DNA from 2 places in the Micromonospora sp. TSRI0369 genome. Region 2 is predicted to be linked to the other one. Evidence: riboswitches for the same ligand, from Rfam matches in the RefSeq annotation. Region 2 holds a riboswitch; the other holds the start of a gene.
The links. Region 2 has a riboswitch for cobalamin ahead of AMK25_RS06160 ((2Fe-2S) ferredoxin domain-containing protein). Riboswitches for the same ligand answer to the same signal wherever they lie in the genome.
Positions count from the first base shown of each region.

Region 1 (9,437 bases), on a different contig from region 2:
GTGCCGCCGCTGCTGCCCGGCACCGACGGCGACCGGCGGCGCTACCGGGAGGCGCAGATCCGGCGCGAACACCGGCTGGCGCTGCGCCGGGCGCTGCTCGACGGCGTCGAGGAGGGCTGAGGCGTGCTCGGACTGTCGGCCACCACGCTCGCGGGTTACCTGGCCGCGATCGTGGTGCTCATGCTCACCCCCGGGCCGGACATGATGTTCGTGCTCGCCAACGCCACCAGGTACGGCGCGCGGGCCGGGGCGGTGGCGGCGCTCGGGGTCGCCGCCGGGGAGGCGGTGCACGTCGCCGCCGTGGTGGCCGGGCTCGCCACGGTGATCGCCGCGTCCCCGGTGCTGTTCACCGCGATCCGGTGGGCCGGGGCGGCGTACCTGATCGTGCTCGGGGTGCGGGCGCTGCGCGGCAGGGGCCGTACCGGTCCGGCGGGCGGTGGGCCGGACGGCGGCGCCGGGCGGGCGTTCCGGCGCGGGCTGCTCACGAACCTGCTCAGCCCGAAGATGATCCTGTTCAGCGTGGCGTTCCTGCCGCAGTTCGTCCGGCCCGACGCGGGCCCGGTCGCGGCACAATTGTTGCTGCTCGGCGGGACGGGTCAGGCCGCTTGATCGACTTCAGCACGCTGGGGTGGCGGCATCAGGAGGGCTCCGACCCCGCCACCTCGGCGAGCTGGTGAGGATCATGCTCCGGCGCCCGGGGCGGGGCGGCCGGCCGCTCGCGGTCCAGGTGCAGGCGCAGCAGCACCCAGCCCAGCGACACGCCGCCGATGAACAGGTACGCGGGCTGCGTGCCGAACGTGTCCCAGCAGGTGTGCAGCGTGACGGCGGCGGCAAAGGTGAGCAGGAACGCCGCCAGCTTCCGGCCGCCGGGCGCGGCGGCGAAGGTGAACAACGCGGCGGCGGTCAGCCCGGTCCAGGCCAGGTGCGCGGCGGGCGCGGTGAGACCGCGTACCAGCAGCGTCCGCTCGACCGCGCCGAGGCTGCCCTGCGACCCGACGAACGCGGCGAACGCGTACCCCATGGTCTCCAGCGCGGCGAACCCGGCGCCGGAGGCCACCCCGATCACCAGGCCCTGCGCCGGTGACCGGTGCCGCCGCCAGAGCAGCAGGATGCCGGCCGGCACGATCAGCTTCGCGGCCTCCTCGGCCAGGCCGACGAACGCCATCGGCAGGACTCCGAGCCGGTGCAGCGTGCCGTACTCCAGCCAGCCGGCGGCGACGACGCCGATCACTCCACCGAGGAACGCGGCGACGCCGACGACCGGGCCCGGCACCCGGCGGTGGCCGGGCCGCCCCTGGGTGAAGGCCAGGAACGTGGCCGGGGCGACTGACGCGCCGAGCACGATGAGCGTCGGCACGAACGTGACGGTCCCGGTGCCGGCCAGCGTCTCCAGCACCAGCAGGTGAAGCCCGACGCCGACGAGCAGGACCGCCACCCACGCCCAGCGGCGTCCGGTATTCCCCATAGCGCCCAGTATCGCGCCCGGCGGGGAGCGACGGCATCGGGGGTAGGCACTGTGGACGGTGAGATTCATCCGACACGCCGACACGACATCTGGTGTTGCCAGACATCGCCCACCGCCATATATGGTGGTGCCGCAGCTGGTTCGGCCGAGCCCTCCCGGGCAGGGCCGAGGCAAGAGGGAACCCGGTGGGAATCCGGGACTGCCCCGCAGCGGTGAGTGGGAACGACCGCCGTCAACAGCACTGGGCCACCGGCCTGGGAAGCGACGGCCAGTAGGCGACCTCGTGTCGTGCCCGCGAGTCCGAAGACCTGCCAGCGCGCCGTGCGCCTCCGCGTACGGCGGTCGGAGGTCGCGCGGGACGACCGACGCCAGCAGCCGGGCCGGCCGTGCGCCGCGCCCGTTGGCGTCTCCCGCCGTCTCCAGACGGTGACAGCGAGGAGAGGTCATGACTGTCGTGCAGGAACATCCCCCGTCCACCGCCGGCGGGTCCGAGCCCCGCCGGCTGGCGATGCGGGTACGCAAGCGGGACGGCGACACCGAGCCGGTGGACGTCAACAAGATCGTCCGGGCGGTCGAGCGCTGGGTCGCGGACCTGGACGAGGTGGACCCGCTGCGGGTGGCCACGAAGACGATCAGCGGCCTCTACGACGGGGCGAGCACCGCGGAGCTGGACCGGTTGTCGATCCAGACGGCGGCGGAGCTGATCGGCGAGGAGCCGCAGTACTCGAAGCTCGCGGCGCGGCTGCTGGCCGCGTACGTGGACAAGGAGGTACGCGGGCAGCAGGTGGCGAGCTTCAGCCAGTCGATCGCGTACGCGCACGGGCTGGGCCTGATCGGCGACGAGACCGCCGCGTTCGTCTCGCGCCACGCCCGCAAGCTCGACGACGCCGTGGACCCGGCCGGTGACCTCCGGTTCGAGTACTTCGGGCTGCGGACGGTGGCGGACCGCTACCTGCTGCGGCACCCGCAGTCCCGGCTGGTGGTGGAGACGCCGCAGTACTGGCTGCTGCGGGTGGCCTGCGGGCTGTCCCGCACCCCGGGCGAGGCGGTCGGCTTCTACCGGCTGATGTCCAGCCTGGCCTATCTGCCCAGCTCCCCCACGCTGTTCAACTCCGGCACCCGGCACACCCAGATGTCGTCGTGCTTCCTGGTCGACTCGCCGCGCGACGAGCTGGACTCGATCTACGAGCGTTACCACCAGGTGGCGAAGCTGTCGAAGTTCTCCGGCGGCATCGGCATCTCCTGGTCGCGGGTGCGCGGCCGGGGCGCGCTGATCCGGGGCACCAACGGGCGCTCCAACGGCATCGTGCCGTTCCTCAAGACGCTCGACGCCGGGGTGGCGGCGGTCAACCAGGGCGGCCGGCGCAAGGGCGCGGCCTGCGTCTACCTGGAGCCGTGGCACCCGGACGTGGAGGAGTTCCTGGAGCTGCGGGACAACACCGGCGAGGAGTCGCGGCGTACGCACAACCTCAACCTGGCCAACTGGATCCCGGACGAGTTCATGCGCCGGGTCGAGGCCGACGGCGAGTGGTCGCTGGTCGACCCGTCGGACGCCCCGGAGCTGCCCGACCTGTACGGGGAGGCGTTCGACGCCGCGTACCGGGCGGCCGAGAAGAACGCGGTGCGCACGGTACGGGCCCGGGACCTGTACGGGCGGATGATGCGCACGCTGGCGCAGACCGGCAACGGCTGGATGACGTTCAAGGACGCCGCGAACCGGCTGTCCAACCAGACCGGTGAGCCGGGCAACGTCATCCACCTGTCCAACCTGTGCACGGAGATCCTGGAGGTCAACGACGACGCCGAGACCGCCGTGTGCAACCTCGGCTCGGTGAATCTCGGCGCGCACGTCACCGCCGACGGCGTGGACTGGGAGCGGCTGCGCGCCACGGTACGCACGGCAGTGGTCTTCCTCGATCGGGTGATCGACATCAACTACTACCCGGCCGAGCAGGCGGCGGCGTCCAACCCGCGCTGGCGGCCGGTCGGGCTCGGCCTGATGGGCCTGCAGGACGCGTTCTTCACGCTGCGCCTGCCGTTCGACTCCGCCGAGGCGAAGGAGCTGTCCACCCGGGTGCAGGAGGAGATCCTGCTGACCGCGCTGGAGACCTCCGCCGGGCTGGCCGAGCGGTTCGGGCCGCATCCGGCGTACCCGCAAACCCGGGCCGCCAAGGGTGACCTGCACCCGGACCTGTGGGGCGCGGAGCCGGCGCAGGCCGGGCGGTGGGCGGCGCTGCGGGAGCGGATCGCCGCGCACGGGCTGCGCAACTCGCTGCTGGTGGCGATCGCGCCGACCGCCACCATCGCCTCCATCGCCGGCTGCTACGAGTGTGTCGAGCCGCAGGTGTCCAACCTGTTCAAGCGCGAGACCATGTCCGGGGAGTTCCTCCAGGTCAACACGTACCTGGTGCGGGAGCTGAAGGCCCGCGGGCTGTGGACGCCGCAGGTCCGCGACCGGATCAAGCGGGCCGAGGGCTCGGTGCAGGACATCACCGAGCTGCCCGCGCCGGTGCGGGAGCTGTTCCGCACCGCCTGGGAGCTGCCGCAGCGGGCGCTGATCGACCTGGCCGCCGCGCGGGCGCCGTTCGTCGACCAGTCCCAGTCGCTGAACCTGTTCCTGAGCGCGCCGACCATCGGCAAGCTCTCCTCGATGTACCTGTACGCCTGGAAGGCCGGGCTGAAGACCACGTACTACCTGCGATCCCGTCCCGCCACCCGCATCCAGCAGGCCACCGTCGCGCCGGTGCTCGCCCCGGTCTCCGGCGTGGTTTCCGCCGTGAGTGACGACGAGGCGCTGGCCTGTTCCCTGGAGAACCCCGAGAGCTGCGAGGCATGCCAGTGACCACCACCGCGCCGACCCGGCACATGCTGCTCGACCCCGGCATGGACCTGACCCTGCGGCCGATGCGCTACCCGCGCTTCTTCGACCGGTTCAAGGACGCGATCAAGAACACCTGGACGGTGGAGGAGGTGGACCTGCACTCGGACCTGGCCGACCTGGCGAAGCTGTCGGCGGCCGAACGGCATCTGGTGTCGCGGCTCGTGGCGTTCTTCGCCACCGGCGACACGATCGTGGCCAACAACCTGGTGCTCAACCTCTACCAGCACGTCAACTCCCCGGAGGGCCGGCTCTACCTGTCCCGGCAGCTGTTCGAGGAGGCGGTGCACGTCCAGTTCTACCTGAACCTGCTGGACACGTACGTGCCGGACGAGAAGGAGCGGTTCGCCGCGTTCGCGGCGGTGGAGAACATCCCGTCGATCGCCCGCAAGGCGGAGTTCTGCTTCCGGTGGATCGACTCGATCTTCGAGCTGCGGGAACTCCGGACCCGCGACGACCGGCGGGCGTTCCTGCTCAACCTGATCTGCTTCGCCGCCTGCATCGAGGGCCTGTTCTTCTACGGCGCGTTCGCCTACGTCTACTTCCTGCGCTCCCGGGGCCTGCTCAACGGGCTGGCCTCCGGCACCAACTGGGTGTTCCGGGACGAGTCGATGCACATGGCGTTCGCGTTCGACGTGGTGGAGACCGTACGGGCCGAGGAGCCGGACCTGTTCGACGCCGAGATGGAGCGGCAGGTGAAGGAGATGCTGGCCGAGGCGGTGGAGTGCGAGGTGAGCTTCGCCGAGGACCTGCTGGGCCAGGGCGTGCCGGGGATGTCGCTGGCGGACATGCGCGAGTATCTCCAGCACGTGGCCGACCGCCGCCTCGCCGTGCTCGGCATCGCCCCGATGTACGGCAGCGGCAACCCGTTCGCGTTCATGGAGTTGCAGGACGTGCAGGAGCTGTCGAACTTCTTCGAGCGGCGGGTGTCGGCGTACCAGGTCGGGGTGACCGGCAGCGTCACGTTCGACGACGACTTCTGACCGTCGCCCCCGCCCCGGCCGTCACGGCCGGGGCGGGGCCGGGCTCTCGCCGGGCAGCGCCGCCGCCCGGACCCGCCCGATCAACGCCACGACGGCGAGCGCCAGCACGGCCACCACCACGAACGCGGTACGCAGGTCCAGCGCGCCGGCGAGCAGACCGATCACCGGCGCCGCGAGCAGCGCGCCCGGCCACTGGCCCATCGCCACCACGGAGACGCCCTCGCCGGACGTGAGGCCCGGCTGCTCACCGGCGAAGCCGAGCACCGTCGGGGTCACGCACGCCAGGCCGAACCCGAGCAGTCCGAAACCGGCCATCACCGCCGCCGGATGGGGGTACGCCACCGGCAGCGCCACGCCGACGGTCGCGACGAGCGCGGACAGCCGGACGAAGCGGATCCGCCCGACCCGGCCGGCCAGCCGGTCGCCGAACAGCCGGGCGACGGTCGCAGCCAGCGAGAGACAGGTGTACGTGGCCGCGGCGAGCACCGCCGTGGCGCCGGCCACCTCGGTCGCGTACAGCGCGCTCCACTGGGCGCCGGCCATCTCGATGAACGAGGCGAGGAAGGCGATCACCGCTAGCAGCAGCAGTTGCGGGGTGAACCGGTCACGCAGCCGGCGCCGCGCCTCGCCGTCCTTCGTCTCCTGGCGGGGCGTGTCGGGCAGCCAGCGGTGCGTGCCGACCAGCAGCGCGCCCAGCAGGACGCTGGTGACGGCCATCTGCGCCGACGGAGACATCCCGATCGCCGCGGCGCCGGTGCCGCAGAGGCCGCCGACCAGCATGCCGATGCTGAAGCCCGCGTGGAACGTGGACAGGATGGGCCGCCCGTACCGCTTCTGCACCTCCACCGACTGGGCGTTCATCGGCGTGGCCAGCAGGTTGGCCGCGAAGCCCCAGACCGCGAGGCCGCCGACCAGCGCCACCACTGTGCTGGACGCGGCCAGCACCGGCGCGTTGACAAGGATCAGCGCCGCCCCGGCCAGCGCCAGCCGGCGGGTGTTGATCCGGCTGATCAGCACCGCCACCACGACCAGGGAGACCAGTTCCCCGGCGTTCGTGGCGATGTTCGCCAGGCCCCAGCCGGTGTTGCCGACCCCTACCGCGTCGCGGACGTCCGGCACGCGGGCCGACCAGCCGCCGATGGCCAGACCCATGATGACGAAGAGCAGCACCACCGACCAGCGGGCCCGTACGGCCGCGCGTGGCACGGGCGGCGCGGGCGGCTCCGTCGTGTGCTGGTTCGTCGAGGTGTCCGTCATATCGTCGTACCTCTCTGGGAGCGGTCCGGTCCCTCTCCTACCCGATCGCGTGGTCGAGGAAGCACGCACCGTCAGGCAGGCGCACCTGCCCCGGGGGAAGGTCGGGAGTGGTGACGAGTGCCGACACCACAGCGACGTAGTCGTCGATCAGCCCGCGGACGAGGTCGTCGCCGAAGACGCCCCGGTTGCGGATCACCACGCCCCCGGCCCGGTCGTCGTCCACCACGACGATCGGTGAGCCCCGCTTCACCCAGACGGGCAGGCACTCGGACGGCACGTCGGCGGCGACCACCGGCGGCGGGGTGCCGGGCGCGGGCCGGGCGGTGATGTCGACCGGCTCCACCCGCAGGTCCGGGCAGTGCAGCACCGGCGACGCCGACGCGGCGGACTGGAACCAGGCGTCGAACAGGTGGTTGTCCGGCCAGGGGCGGATCGCCGGGAAGTCGGGGCGGACCGACCGGGCCACCCGGTGGAACGCGGTGGCGTGCGCGACGGCCTCGGCCAGCGAGGCGTGCGCGGCCTGGACCACCGCGCGCATCGGCGCGTCCGGCTCGACGGTGACCGGCAGGTAGACGTTGTTCGTGAACTGACCGACGAGCCGGCGGGACAGCGGGCTCTCCCGGCCCAGCGTCGTGGTGCCCAGCACCACCCGGGACCGTCCGGCCCGCCGCGCCAGCAGCACCAGGTACGCGGCGAGCAGCAGCACGTACGGGCTGGTGCGGGCCCGCCGGGCGGCCGGTCGCAGCCGCGCGGTGACCTCGGCCGGGAACGCGAAGCGGGTGGCCACCTCGGCGCTGAGCGCGACGTCCGGCGCCGGTGGCGAGGCCGGGAAGAGCTGGTACGGCTCCACCGGCCGCAGCCGGTCCCGCCAGTACGCGGCCCGGGCGGCGGCGTCGACGCCGTTCCCGGCCTGCTCCGTCTCCTGGAGCGCGGCGAGCGCGGTGAAGTCCACGCCGAGCGGCGGCTGCGGGTCGGCCTCACCGAGCCGGGCCGTGTACGCGTGGCACAGGTCCTCCACCACGACCCGGCACGACCAGCCGTCGGAGACCATGTGGAAGAAGCAGAGCGCGAGCACGTGCTCGGTCGCGGAGAGCCGGACCAGCGCGGCCCGCCACAGCGGCGCCCGGCCGGGGTCGAACGCGTCGTTGCGGTGCGCGTACGCGATCCGCTCCACGCGGGCCTGCTGCTCGGCCGGCGGCAGGCCGGACAGGTCGACGTACTCCAGCGGGGACTCCACGTGCGGCAGGATCCGCACCGCCGGCTCCACGCCGATGCGGTCGAACCGCATCCGCAGCGCGTCGTGCCGGTCCACCACGTCCTGCATCGCCTGCCGCAGCACGTCGACCCGAAGCGTGCCCCGCAACCGGCGGAACTCCACCACCACGAGCCGGGCGGCGCCGGGGTGGGCCGGGTCGAGCGCGGTCATGAACTCCCACATCATCTGCTGGCCGGGGGCCAGCGGCAGCGTCGTCGCCACGGCCGCCCCCTCAGGCCGCCACCGGCGGCGCCGCCACCGGCTGGATCGGCTGGTAGTCCGCCTCGTCCGGTGCGCGGAAGCCGGTGAAGAGCAGGTCCGGGCGACCGAGCCGCAGCGAGGTGACGAACGCGGCCCCGTCGAAGAGCGTCTCGATGGCCGCGCAGGCCGCCGACTCGGCCACCGCGCGCGGTCCCCGGTCACCGCCGAGCCGGCCGGGCGTCTTCGCGGCGATCACGGCGGCCGCGACGGCCGGCACCGCGAGCAGGCTGCGCCCACCGCTGCGCCGGGCGGTCAGCAGCCCGGCCAGCGCGGTCACGGCGAGCGTGCTGGCGGTGTTGAGCACGAACCGGCGCCGGTGCGGGTGGGCCAGGCAGAGCCACTGCTCGGAGCGCCCGTACGTGGTGAACCGGTAGGCGACCGCGCGGAACGTGTCCGCGACGCCGGTGTCGTGGGTGACCACGCCGTCCGGGTCGGTGAGCAGCACGTAGCCGGCGTCGGTGAGGAGCAGCCCGAGGTGCAGGTCCTCCCCGCCCAGCGGCATCGGGGAATCCTCCGGGAATCCGCCGACCGCCTCGAAGACAGCGCGCTTCACGGCCATGTTCGCCCCGGCGCCCCAGGACACGCGCTCGTAGTGCAGCGGCCGGGTCAGGTCGCCGAGCAGCAGGTAGGAGCGGCGCATCACGCGGAAGAACGCGCTGTCGCCAGGCTCCACGAGCACCGGACCGGTGACGCCGGCGACCTCGGCGCCCGAGGCGCGCAGCCGGGCCGCGTACCGGGTGATCAGGTCGGCGGGCACCCGGCAGTCGGAGTCGGTGAACAGCACCAGGTCGTGGCGGGCGTGCCGGACGCCCAGGTTGCGTTTGGCCCCGACGTGCCGGGGTCCGCGCACGTAGCGGGCGCCGTACTCGGCGCAGGCCGCGCGGTGGGCGGCGGCCGCGGCGGGTGCCGAGTCGTCGACGACCACCACCTCCACCGGCTCCGGGCAGTTCGGGGCGGCGTCGCGCAGGCTGCGCAGCTGGCGGCGCATCTCCGCCACCCGGTCCTTGACCGGGATGACCACGGAGACGCCGCGCGTGACGGCGCGGGGTTCGGTCGGTTCGCCCACGGGCGATGCGGATCGGCTCATGCACCGAGAGTCGACCACCGGGATACAACGCCGATACACGGCGCCGCCCGCCCCGGACATCGCGTGTGTACCGCTGATGTATCGATGAGCATCAAGGTCGAAGGCATGACGACCTCCATCCCCATCGACCGGCGGCTCGCCGTGGACGGCGGCCGGCCGGTCCGCCCGCCGGACCGCCCATGGCCACGCTGGCCGACCCCCGCGCCGGACGCCGCCGCCAACCTGTCCGCGGTGCTGACCGGCGGCCGGTG
Region 1 covers NZ_LIVU01000003.1:531,616-541,052, reverse strand. The annotation lists gene AMK25_RS11235 (acyl-CoA thioesterase) at 1-120, shown strand, start outside; gene AMK25_RS11230 (LysE family translocator) at 124-609, shown strand; gene AMK25_RS11225 (PrsW family intramembrane metalloprotease) at 638-1,465, opposite strand; cobalamin riboswitch at 1,585-1,795, shown strand; gene AMK25_RS11220 (ribonucleoside-diphosphate reductase subunit alpha) at 1,911-4,307, shown strand; gene AMK25_RS11215 (ribonucleotide-diphosphate reductase subunit beta) at 4,298-5,326, shown strand; gene AMK25_RS11210 (MFS transporter) at 5,348-6,583, opposite strand; gene AMK25_RS11205 (condensation domain-containing protein) at 6,621-8,060, opposite strand; gene AMK25_RS11200 (glycosyltransferase) at 8,071-9,186, opposite strand; gene AMK25_RS11195 (DegT/DnrJ/EryC1/StrS family aminotransferase) at 9,292-9,437, shown strand, end outside.
Region 1: it holds a riboswitch for cobalamin, as region 2 does, so the genes downstream of both, AMK25_RS11220 (ribonucleoside-diphosphate reductase subunit alpha) here and AMK25_RS06160 ((2Fe-2S) ferredoxin domain-containing protein) in region 2, are expected to answer to the same signal.

Region 2 (9,437 bases):
GGTCGCCCGGGCCGAGGCCGACCAGGGTGAGGCGCCGTGTCACGCCTGATCCTCCAGGTCTCCCTCGACCTCGAGGTACACGCGGGCCATCTCCGCCATGACCTCGGCGTCCGGTTCGGCCCACAGTCCACGGTCGGCGGCCTCGTTCAGCCGTTCCACGATGCCGCGCAGTGCCCAGGGGTTCGCGCGGCGCATGAACTGCTGGTTCGTCTCGTCGAGGACGTATTCGCGGGCCAGTGACTCGTACATCCAGTCGTGGACGACACCGGCGGTGGCGTCGAAGCCGTAGAGGTAGTCCACGGTGGCGGCGAGCTCGAACGCTCCCTTGTAGCCGTGGCGCTGCATCGCCGCGATCCAGCGCGGGTTGACCACCCGCGAGCGGAAGACGCGGTTGGTCTCTTCCTGCAGGCTGCGGGTGCGTACGGCGTCGGGCGTGGTGGAGTCACCGACGTACGCCCTGGGTTCGGCGCCGGTCAGCGCGCGGACCGTGGCGATCATGCCGCCGTGGTATTGGAAGTAGTCGTCGGAGTCGGCGATGTCGTGCTCGCGGGAGTCGATGTTCTTCGCGGCGACGGCGATGCGCCGGTAGTTGGTTCGCATGTCGTCGGTTGCCGCGATGCCGTCGAGGCCGCGGCCGTAGGCGAAGCCGCCCCAGGCGGTGTAGACGGCGGCCAGGTCGGCGTCGTCGCGCCAGGTGCCGGACTCGACGACCTGGAGGATGCCGGCGCCGTACGATCCGGGCTTCGAACCGAAGATCCGCGTGGTGGCCCGCCGCTGGTCGCCGTGCTCGGCGAGGTCGTGGCGGGTGTGTGCCCGCACGTAGTTGCGCTCATCGGGTTCGTCGAGCCCGGCGACGAGCTGCACGGCGTCGTCGAGGAGTTCGATGACGTGCGGGAAGGCGTCGCGGAAGAATCCCGAGATGCGCACGGTAACGTCGATGCGGGGCCGGCCGAGTTCGTCGAGGCCGATCACCTCCAGGCCGTTGACCCGGCGTGAGGCCGTGTCCCAGATGGGGCGTACGCCCAGCAGCGCCAGCACCTCGGCGATGTCATCGCCGGAGGTGCGCATCGCGGAGGTGCCCCACACGGAGAGGCCGACCGATCGGGGATGCTCGCCGGTTTCGGCGAAATGCCGGGCGACGAGGGACTCGGCCATCGCCTGTCCCGTTTCCCAGGCCAGACGGGACGGAACGGCCCGCGGGTCGACGGTGTAGAAGTTACGGCCGGTCGGCAGGACGTTGACCAGTCCGCGCAGCGGGGAGCCGGAGGGCCCGGCCGGGACGAAACCGCCGTCGAGCGCGTGCAGGACGTTGGTCAGTTCGTCGGTGGTGGCGGCCAGTCGCGGCACGACCTGCTCGGCGGCGAAGCGCAGGACGTCGCGTACCACCGGGTCGTCGTGCAGCGCGTCGATCGCGTCAGCCTGCCAGCTGGCCTTCTCCATCGCCTCGATCAGGGCACGGGCCTGCGCTTCCACGGCGTCGACGTCGGCCGCCGGGGCGTCCTCGGCAAGACCCAGCGCGGCGCGCAGGCCGGGCAGTGCCCGGTTCTGTCCGCCCCAGACCTGTGTCGCGCGGAGCACGGCGAGCACCAGGTTGACGCGTGCCTGTCCGGTCGGCGCCTGGCCGAGCACGTGCAATCCGTCGCGGATCTGTACGTCCTTGATCTCGCACAGCCAGCCGTCGACGTGCAGCAGGAAGTCGTCGAACTCCTCGTCGCCGGGCCGTTCGTCCAGGCCGAGGTCGCGATGCATTTGTGCGGACTGCATCAGCGTCCAGATCTGCTGGCGGACCGCGGGCAGCTTTGCCGGGTCCATCGCGGCGATGTTGGCGTGCTCGTCGAGCAGTTGCTCCAGCTTGGCGATGTCGCCGTAGCTTTCGGCGCGTGCCATCGGCGGCACCAGGTGGTCGACGATGGTGGCGTGCGCGCGGCGCTTGGCTTGGGCACCCTCGCCAGGATCGTTGACCAGGAACGGATAGATCAACGGCATGCTGCCGATTGCCGCGTCCGTGGCGCAGGCGGCTGAGAGCGCGGCGTTCTTCCCCGGCAGCCACTCCATCGAGCCGTGTTTGCCGAGGTGCACCACCGCGTCGGCGCCGAAGCCGTGTTCGAGCCAGCGGTACGCGGCCAGGTAGTGGTGCGACGGAGGCATGGCCGGGTCGTGGTAGATCGCGACCGGGTTCTCGCCGAAGCCACGCGGGGGCTGGATGAGGATGACGACGTTACCGGCGCGCAGGGTGGCCAGCACGATGTCGCCGTCGTCGTCGACGAAAAGCGAGCCGGGAGCCTCGCCCCAGGTCTCGGCCATGGCGTCGCGCAGCGCGGCGGGCAATCCGGCAGTCCAGCGCCGGTAGTCGTCCCGGCTGACACGCACGTGCGACTCGCTGAGCTGAGCCTGCGTGAGCCACTCCTCGTCCTGCCCACCGGCGGCGATCAAAGCGTGGATGAGCGCGTTGCCGGCCGTCGTGTCGGCATCCTCTCCCTCGACCGGGAGCAGCGGGTCGAGCCCGGGAATTGCGCCGGGTGCGCCGAGGTCGTAGCCGGCATCTCGCATCGCGCGCAGCAATCGGATCGCCGACACGGGCGTATCGAGGCCGACGGCGTTGCCGATGCGGCTGTGCTTGGTCGGGTAGGCCGACAGGACGAGGGCCACCTTGCGCTCGGCGGGCGGGACATACCGCAGTCGGGCGTGGTTGACGGCGATGCCCGCGACGCGGGTGCATCGCTCAGGGTCGGTCACGTAGCGGGGCAGGCCGTCGGCGTCGACCTCCTTGAATGAGAACGGGACGGTGATGAGGCGGCCGTCGAACTCGGGGATGGCGATCTGGGTCGCGGAGTCGAGCGGGGTGACGCCTTCGTCGGACGCCTCCCACTCGGCTCTGCCGGACGTGAGCGCCAGAGCCTGCAGCACGGGGATGTCGAGGGCGCGCAGCCGTTCGACGTCCCAGGACTCGTCGTCGCCGCCGGCGCTCGCGGTGGCGGGCCGGGCGCCGCCGGCGGCCAGGACCGTGACGACGATCGCGTCCAGGGTGGCGAGTTCGGCGTACAACTCCTCGGGCGCCGCCCGCAGTGACGAGACGTAGATCGGTACGCCGGCGGCCACGCCGGTGGTGTCGATGGCATCGGCGAGTTCGTGGGCGAACGCGTTGTTGCCGCTCACCTCGTGGGCCCGGTAGTACAGGACTCCGACGCGGGGCCGGGCGTCCGGGGCCGGCTGCCGGCTGACTCCCCACTCGGGCAGCACGGCCGGCGGTTCGAAGCCTTCGCCGGTCAGCAGCACGGTGTCGGACAGGAAGGCGTGCAGTTGGCGCAGGTTCTCCGCGCCGCCCTCGGCGAGGTAGCGGTGCGCCTCGGCGCAGACGCCGATCGGGACGGTCGACAGCCCCATCAACGCGGCGTTCGGCGTCCGTTCCCCACCGAGCACGACCAGGGGACGGCCGGTGCCGCGGATCAGCGCGGCGAGGTCGCGTACGTCCTCGGGCGAGCCGAGCACCCGCAGAACGACCACTTCGGCCTCGGTGGTCAGGGTGTCGCGGCGCTCGCCGGTGAGCCGGGCAGGGTTGGCCCAGGACCAGTCCGCGTTGCTGGCCCGCGCCGAGAGCAGGTCGGTGTCCGAGGTGGACAGCAGGGCGATACGTGTCATGTTTCTCCTTCGGTGACACGGGAGCCGAGGCGCAGGTCGCCGACCGGACGGCCGGCGCGTAGGTGCTCGCCGACGAGGCGTGCCGCGTCGCCGGGTCGCACCGGCCCGTACCAGGTGCCGTCGGGGTGCACGACGGCGACTGGTCCGTGGTTGCACGGGAACAGGCAGCCGGTCTGGGCCATGAGGACGTCGGCGTCGGTGAGCTGCTGCTCGACGAGCGCGCCCACGATCGCGCGATAGGTCTCGTCCGCGCCGCGGGCACTGCAGCGCGGGCCGCGGCACAGCAGTAGATGATGGCGGTACGGCGGCAGGGTGTCCCAGGCCGGTGAGGTGAGTGGCGCCTCGTGCCCGGTGATCGCGCGCTCGCCGAACCGGATGACCGGCGGGTCGATCTGCTGACGGTGCCAGTGGCCGGCCACGCGTCCCACCCACGAACGGGCGAAAGTCAGGTCGTCGGTGCTCACCGGTTCCAGGCGAACCTCCCGGGCGCCCTCGGCGTGCAGCAGGTCGAGCACATGGGTCAGCGTCGGCTCGCCGGCTTGCAGGAAGGCCAGTCGGGCGCCGGCTGCCTCGGCCTGCCCGCGTAGCACCGGCGACGCGGCGTCCGTCAGTGCGGTCGCGACGTGAACGAGGACGCTCACGGGGTCAGGAGCCGGTGATCCGGTGCGATCGGGACACGGGGTCTTCTTTCGTCCGGGGCCTGTGCGCGAGGCCTGGATGGGCACGTGTCGCAGACGGATCTGCGGCCAGCAGGTCTTCGGACTCGGGATCAACCGGACGGGGCGCCTTCCCAGACCGTGGGTCCAGTGGCGTCGTGCCCCGCCCGTCACCCTCACCGCTGCGCGTCAGTCCCGGATTCGCACCGGGTTCCCTGGCTCATGGCTGAGTTTGACTGGCATCACGACGGTAGCACCGACAGCCGGTGTCGCCGGGGACGGGCTCTGGCACCATGTCGCCGTGACCGAGAGGACCCGCCGCGACCTGTGTCCCGGCCTGCTGCGCCCATGGATCGCCGACGACGGCGCGCTCGTGCGGGTGCGCGTCCCCGGCGGGATCGTGCCGACTGCGGCGCTGTGCGCACTCGTGGAGGTGGCCCGTGCGCACGGCGACGGCGCGGTCCACCTGACCAGCCGCGCCAACCTGCAGGTGCGCGGTCTCGAGCACGACGATGGGCGGCTGCCCGAGACCGTCGTCGCCGACGTCATCGCGACCGGGCTCGTACCGTCCACGTCGCACGAGCTGGTCCGCAACATCCTCGCCTCACCGCTGACCGGACGCAGTGGCGGCCGGGCCGATCTACACCCGGTCGTCGCCGGACTCGACGCACGGCTGCGCGCCGAGCCCCGGCTCACCGCGCTGACCGGACGGTTCCTGTTCGTGCTTGACGACGGCCGCGGTGATCTGGTCAGCCGTGACTTGGACCTGGGGTTGGTGGCGCTCGACTCGGACACCGCGCAGCTACGCGCCGGAACCTCGGCGTGGGGGCCAGTCATCCGGCTGGACGAGGCCGCCGCGGCGCTGACCGGGCTCGCCGTACGCTTCGCCGGGCTCGCGGGTGACCGGCCTGACTCACCCTGGCACGTCGACGAGCTGCCCGGCGCCGGCGCCGCGCTGCTGGGCACCGTACTCGACCGTGCCGAGCGGACCCGGGTGAGCACACCTCCACCCGCGCTGGGCAGGATCGTTCAGGATGACGGCCGCGTCACCGCGCACCTCGCGGCTTCCGGCGGCCGAGTGGACGCTCCCCTGCTGGAGGAGATCCGCGCGCTCGGCGCCGGCGAGATCGTCGTCACCCCGTACCGCACCCTGCTCGTCCCCGATCTGGAGAACGCATGAGTCTCACCACACCGGCACGCCGCTACGACTACGTCACCGACGGCGCGGCGATCTACGACGCCTCGTTCGCCACCATCCGTGCCGAGGCCGATCTTTCGGGTGTGCCGGCCGACGCCGAGAAGGTCGCGGTGCGGATGATCCACGCATGCGGCCAGACCGACCTCACCCGCAACCTGGTGATCCACCCCGGCCTGGTGGCCGCCGCCCGCGGGGCGCTGGAGGCGGGGGCGCCGATCCTGACCGACGCGCACATGGTCGCCGCCGGCGTTACCCGCGCCCGCCTGCCCCGTGACAACGAGGTCCGCTGCTTTCTGCACGAACCCGAGGTCCCGGCGCTTGCCCACCGGTGGGCAACGACCCGGTCGGCGGCGGCGGTGTCGCTGTGGACCGACCACCTCGCCGGCGCGGTCGTCGCCTTCGGCAACGCCCCCACGGCCCTGTTCCACCTGCTGGAGATGCTGCGCGACGGCGCGCCACGACCAGCTGCGATCATCGGTACGCCGGTGGGATTCATCGGCGCCGCCGAGTCCAAGCAGGCGCTCATCGACCTCGCCACCGACGCCCCCGGCCTCGACGTGCCCTATCTCGTGGTGACCGGGCGCCGGGGCGGCTCGGCGATGGCCGCCTCCGCGCTCAACGCCCTCGCCCGGGAGGCGGAGTGACCGGGCGGCTGTCCGGCGTCGGGGTCGGCCCGGGTGATCCCGAACTGATCACGCTCAAAGCCGCCCGGCTGATCGGCGCGGCCCAGGTCATCGCCTACCACCAGGGTGTCGGCAAACAGTCCAACGCGCGCCGCATCGCTGCCGGGCTGTTCCCGGACGACGTGATCGAGGAGGCGCTGGTCTATCCGGTGACGACCCAGAGCACCGAGCACCCGGGCGGGTACGCCGGGGCGATGGCCGACTTCTACGCCGAAGCCGCCGAGCGGCTGCGGGCCCACCTTCGTGCGGGCCGCGACGTGGTCGTGCTGGCCGAGGGCGACCCGATGCTCTACGGCTCGTTCATGTACCTGCACGACCGGCTCGCCGGCGAGTTCGACACGCAGGTCGTCGCCGGTGTGCCCGCCTTCGCCGCCGCCACCGCCACCACCGCCCTGCCGCTGGTCCGGCAGACCGACGTGCTGACCGTGCTGCCGGGAACGTTGCCCGAGCCCGAGCTGGCCCGGCGTCTCGCCGACACCGACGGGGCGGTGATCATGAAGCTGGGCCGGACGTTCACCAAGGTCCGCTCGGCGCTCGAGCAGGCCGGGCGCGTCGAGGGCTCCTGGTACGTCGAACGGGCGTCGATGACCGCCGAGCGGGTACTGCCTGTCGCCGACGTGGACCCCGCCACGGTGCCGTACTTCTCGATCGTGCTGGTCCCCGGCGACACCCGGCCCGGAGTGGCCCGTTACGACCTCCCGGCCACCAGGGTCACCGAACCTTATCCCGGTGCCGAGGTCGTCGTCGTGGGCCTCGGCCCCGGTCCCGATCGGTGGCTCTCCCCCGAGGCGTCGCAGGTGCTCGCCGAGGCCGGCCACGTCGTCGGCTACGGCCCGTACGTCCAGCGCGTCGCGCAGCGCCCCGGACTCGTCCGCCACGCCTCCGGCAACACGGTCGAGCTCGAGCGGGCCCGGCAGGCGCTCGAACTGGCGCTCGCCGGTGAGCGCGTCGCGGTCGTCTCCGGCGGTGACGCGGGCGTCTTCGGCATGGCGTCGGCGGTGTTCGAGGCCGCGGAGGACCCCCGCTACGCCGGCGTCGCCATCCGTGTCGTACCCGGGATCTCCGCCGTCCAGGCGGTCGCGGCGCGCGCGGGCGCGCCGATCGGGGCCGATTTCGCGGTGATGAGCCTGTCGGACCGGCTCAAGCCGTGGGAGGTCGTGGTCAAGCGGCTGCGCGCTGTCGCCGAGGCGGATTTGGTGCTGGCCCTCTACAACCCGCGCTCACGCTCACGCACCGAACAGGTCGCGCAGGCCCGGGCCGTGCTGCTGGAGCACAAGTCCCCCCGGACGGTCGTGGTCGTGGGCCGCGACATCGGCCGGGCCGGGGAGAGTCTCACCGTCACCTCGCTCGGCGAACTGGACCCCGGCAGCATCGACATGAAATGCCTGTTGATCATCGGCGCCTCGGCGACGCGAGTCACCGCGGCCGGACGTGTCTGGAGCCCGCGCTTCGTGCCCTGATCAGCCGCGCACGCGGCGCTCGCGACCGGCCGAGTAGAGGAACGACTCGCCGCCACGGACGTCCCCGGCCAGCGCCGGGCCGACCAGGATGACCGCTGCCTGTCGCAGACCGGCCTGCTCGACCCGGCCGCCGATGTCGGCCAGCGTGCCGCGCAGGATGAGCTCCTGCGGCTGCGACACCCGGTGCACCACGACTATGGGGCAGTCGTGGCCGTAGTAGCCGGCCAGTTCGGCGGCCAGCTCGCGGGTACGCGTGACCGCCAGGTGCAGGGCGAGCGTCGCGCCGGTCGCGGCGAACGCGGCGAGCTTCTCTCCCGACGGCATGACCGTGGACCGGGCCTGCGCGCGGGTGAGCACGACCGACTGGGCCAGCTCCGGGACGGTCAGCTCGGCGCCGACGGCGGCGGCAGCAGCCGCATAGGCCGGCACGCCGGGCGTGACGTCCCACGGGACCCGGGCGGCGTCGAGCCGGCGTGCCTGCTCGTGCACCGCCGAGTACAGCGACGGGTCACCGGAGCACAGCCGTACGACCTCGGACCCGTCGGCGTGTGCCTGGACCAGGTGCGTGGTGATCTGGTCCAGGTCGAGGTGCTGGGTGTCGATCAGCCGGGCGTCGTCACGGCAGTGCTCCAGCACCTCGGCGTCGAGGTACGTGCCCGGGTACAGGCACACGTCGGCGGACTCGAGCAGGCGTACCGCGCGGAGGGTGAGCAGGTCGGCGGCGCCGGGCCCGGCCCCGACGAAATGGACGGTCATGAATCTCCCTTGACGATGGACCACTGGCTGACTGCCCGTGCGGGCGTCCAGCCGGTGAAGCCGCCGAGCGGTTCGGCGCGTTCGACGTGCAGGCGGACGAGTTCACCGCCGCGCCGGCTGTGCTGCTTCAGCAGCACCGCCTCGGTCTCGGCGGTGACACCGTGCACGACGAGCCGTCCACCGGCGCCGAGCGCATCCCAGCAGGTGTCCAGCACGCCGGGGACGGTGGCCCCGCCGCCGACGAACACCGCGTCGGGACGGTCCAGGCCGGACAGGGCCCCGGGCGCCGAACCCTCGACCAGACACAGACCCGGCACGCCGAGGGCAGCGGCGTTGCGGTGCACCAGCGCGGCCCGGTCGGAGCGGGGCTCCACCGCGATCGTCCGTGCCGTCGGCCAGGCCCGCATCCACTCCACACCGATCGAGCCGCTGCCGGCGCCGACGTCCCACAGCAGCTGACCGGGCGCGGGCGCGAGCCGGGCCAGGGCACTGGCCCGCAGGTCACGTTTGGTGATCTGCCCGCCGTGCTCGAACGCGTCGTCGGGCAACACGCCGCCCGAGGCCCAGCCCGGACCGGCACCGCGAGCTTCGACAGCGAGAACGTTCAACCGCGGCACGTCGTTCAGGTCCCACCCGGCCGCGGTGGTCGCGGTACACGACTCACCGGCGGCACCGAGGTCACCGAGCACGACCAGCCTGGACTGCCCCCAACCGAGCCCGGTCAGCACCGCGGCCACGGCCGCGGGTGTCGTCTCGTCGCTGGACAGCACGAGCAGCCGGCGCCCGGCCGAGAGCGCAGGCACGATCAGCCGTAGGTCCCGGCCGACCAGGCTGACCGTGGTGACGGACTCGGCCGGCCATCCGAGACGTGCTCGGGCGAGGGCTACCGAGGAGACCCCGGGCACGATCGTCACGCGCTCCGGGCCCAGGACGTCCAGCAGCGTCGTGCCGATACCCGACACGAGCGGGTCGCCGGAGGCCAGCACGACAACCGGCCCTCGCGCGGAGGCGAGCACACCTGGCAGATTGTCCCGCAGCGGCGACG
Region 2 covers NZ_LIVU01000002.1:182,539-191,975, reverse strand. The annotation lists gene cobF (precorrin-6A synthase (deacetylating)) at 1-43, opposite strand, end outside; gene cobN (cobaltochelatase subunit CobN) at 40-3,639, opposite strand; gene AMK25_RS06160 ((2Fe-2S) ferredoxin domain-containing protein) at 3,636-4,280, opposite strand; cobalamin riboswitch at 4,371-4,551, opposite strand; gene AMK25_RS06155 (sulfite reductase subunit beta) at 4,597-5,475, shown strand; gene AMK25_RS06150 (precorrin-8X methylmutase) at 5,472-6,137, shown strand; gene AMK25_RS06145 (precorrin-2 C(20)-methyltransferase) at 6,134-7,636, shown strand; gene AMK25_RS06140 (cobalt-precorrin-4/precorrin-4 C(11)-methyltransferase) at 7,637-8,392, opposite strand; gene AMK25_RS06135 (bifunctional cobalt-precorrin-7 (C(5))-methyltransferase/cobalt-precorrin-6B (C(15))-methyltransferase) at 8,389-9,437, opposite strand, start outside.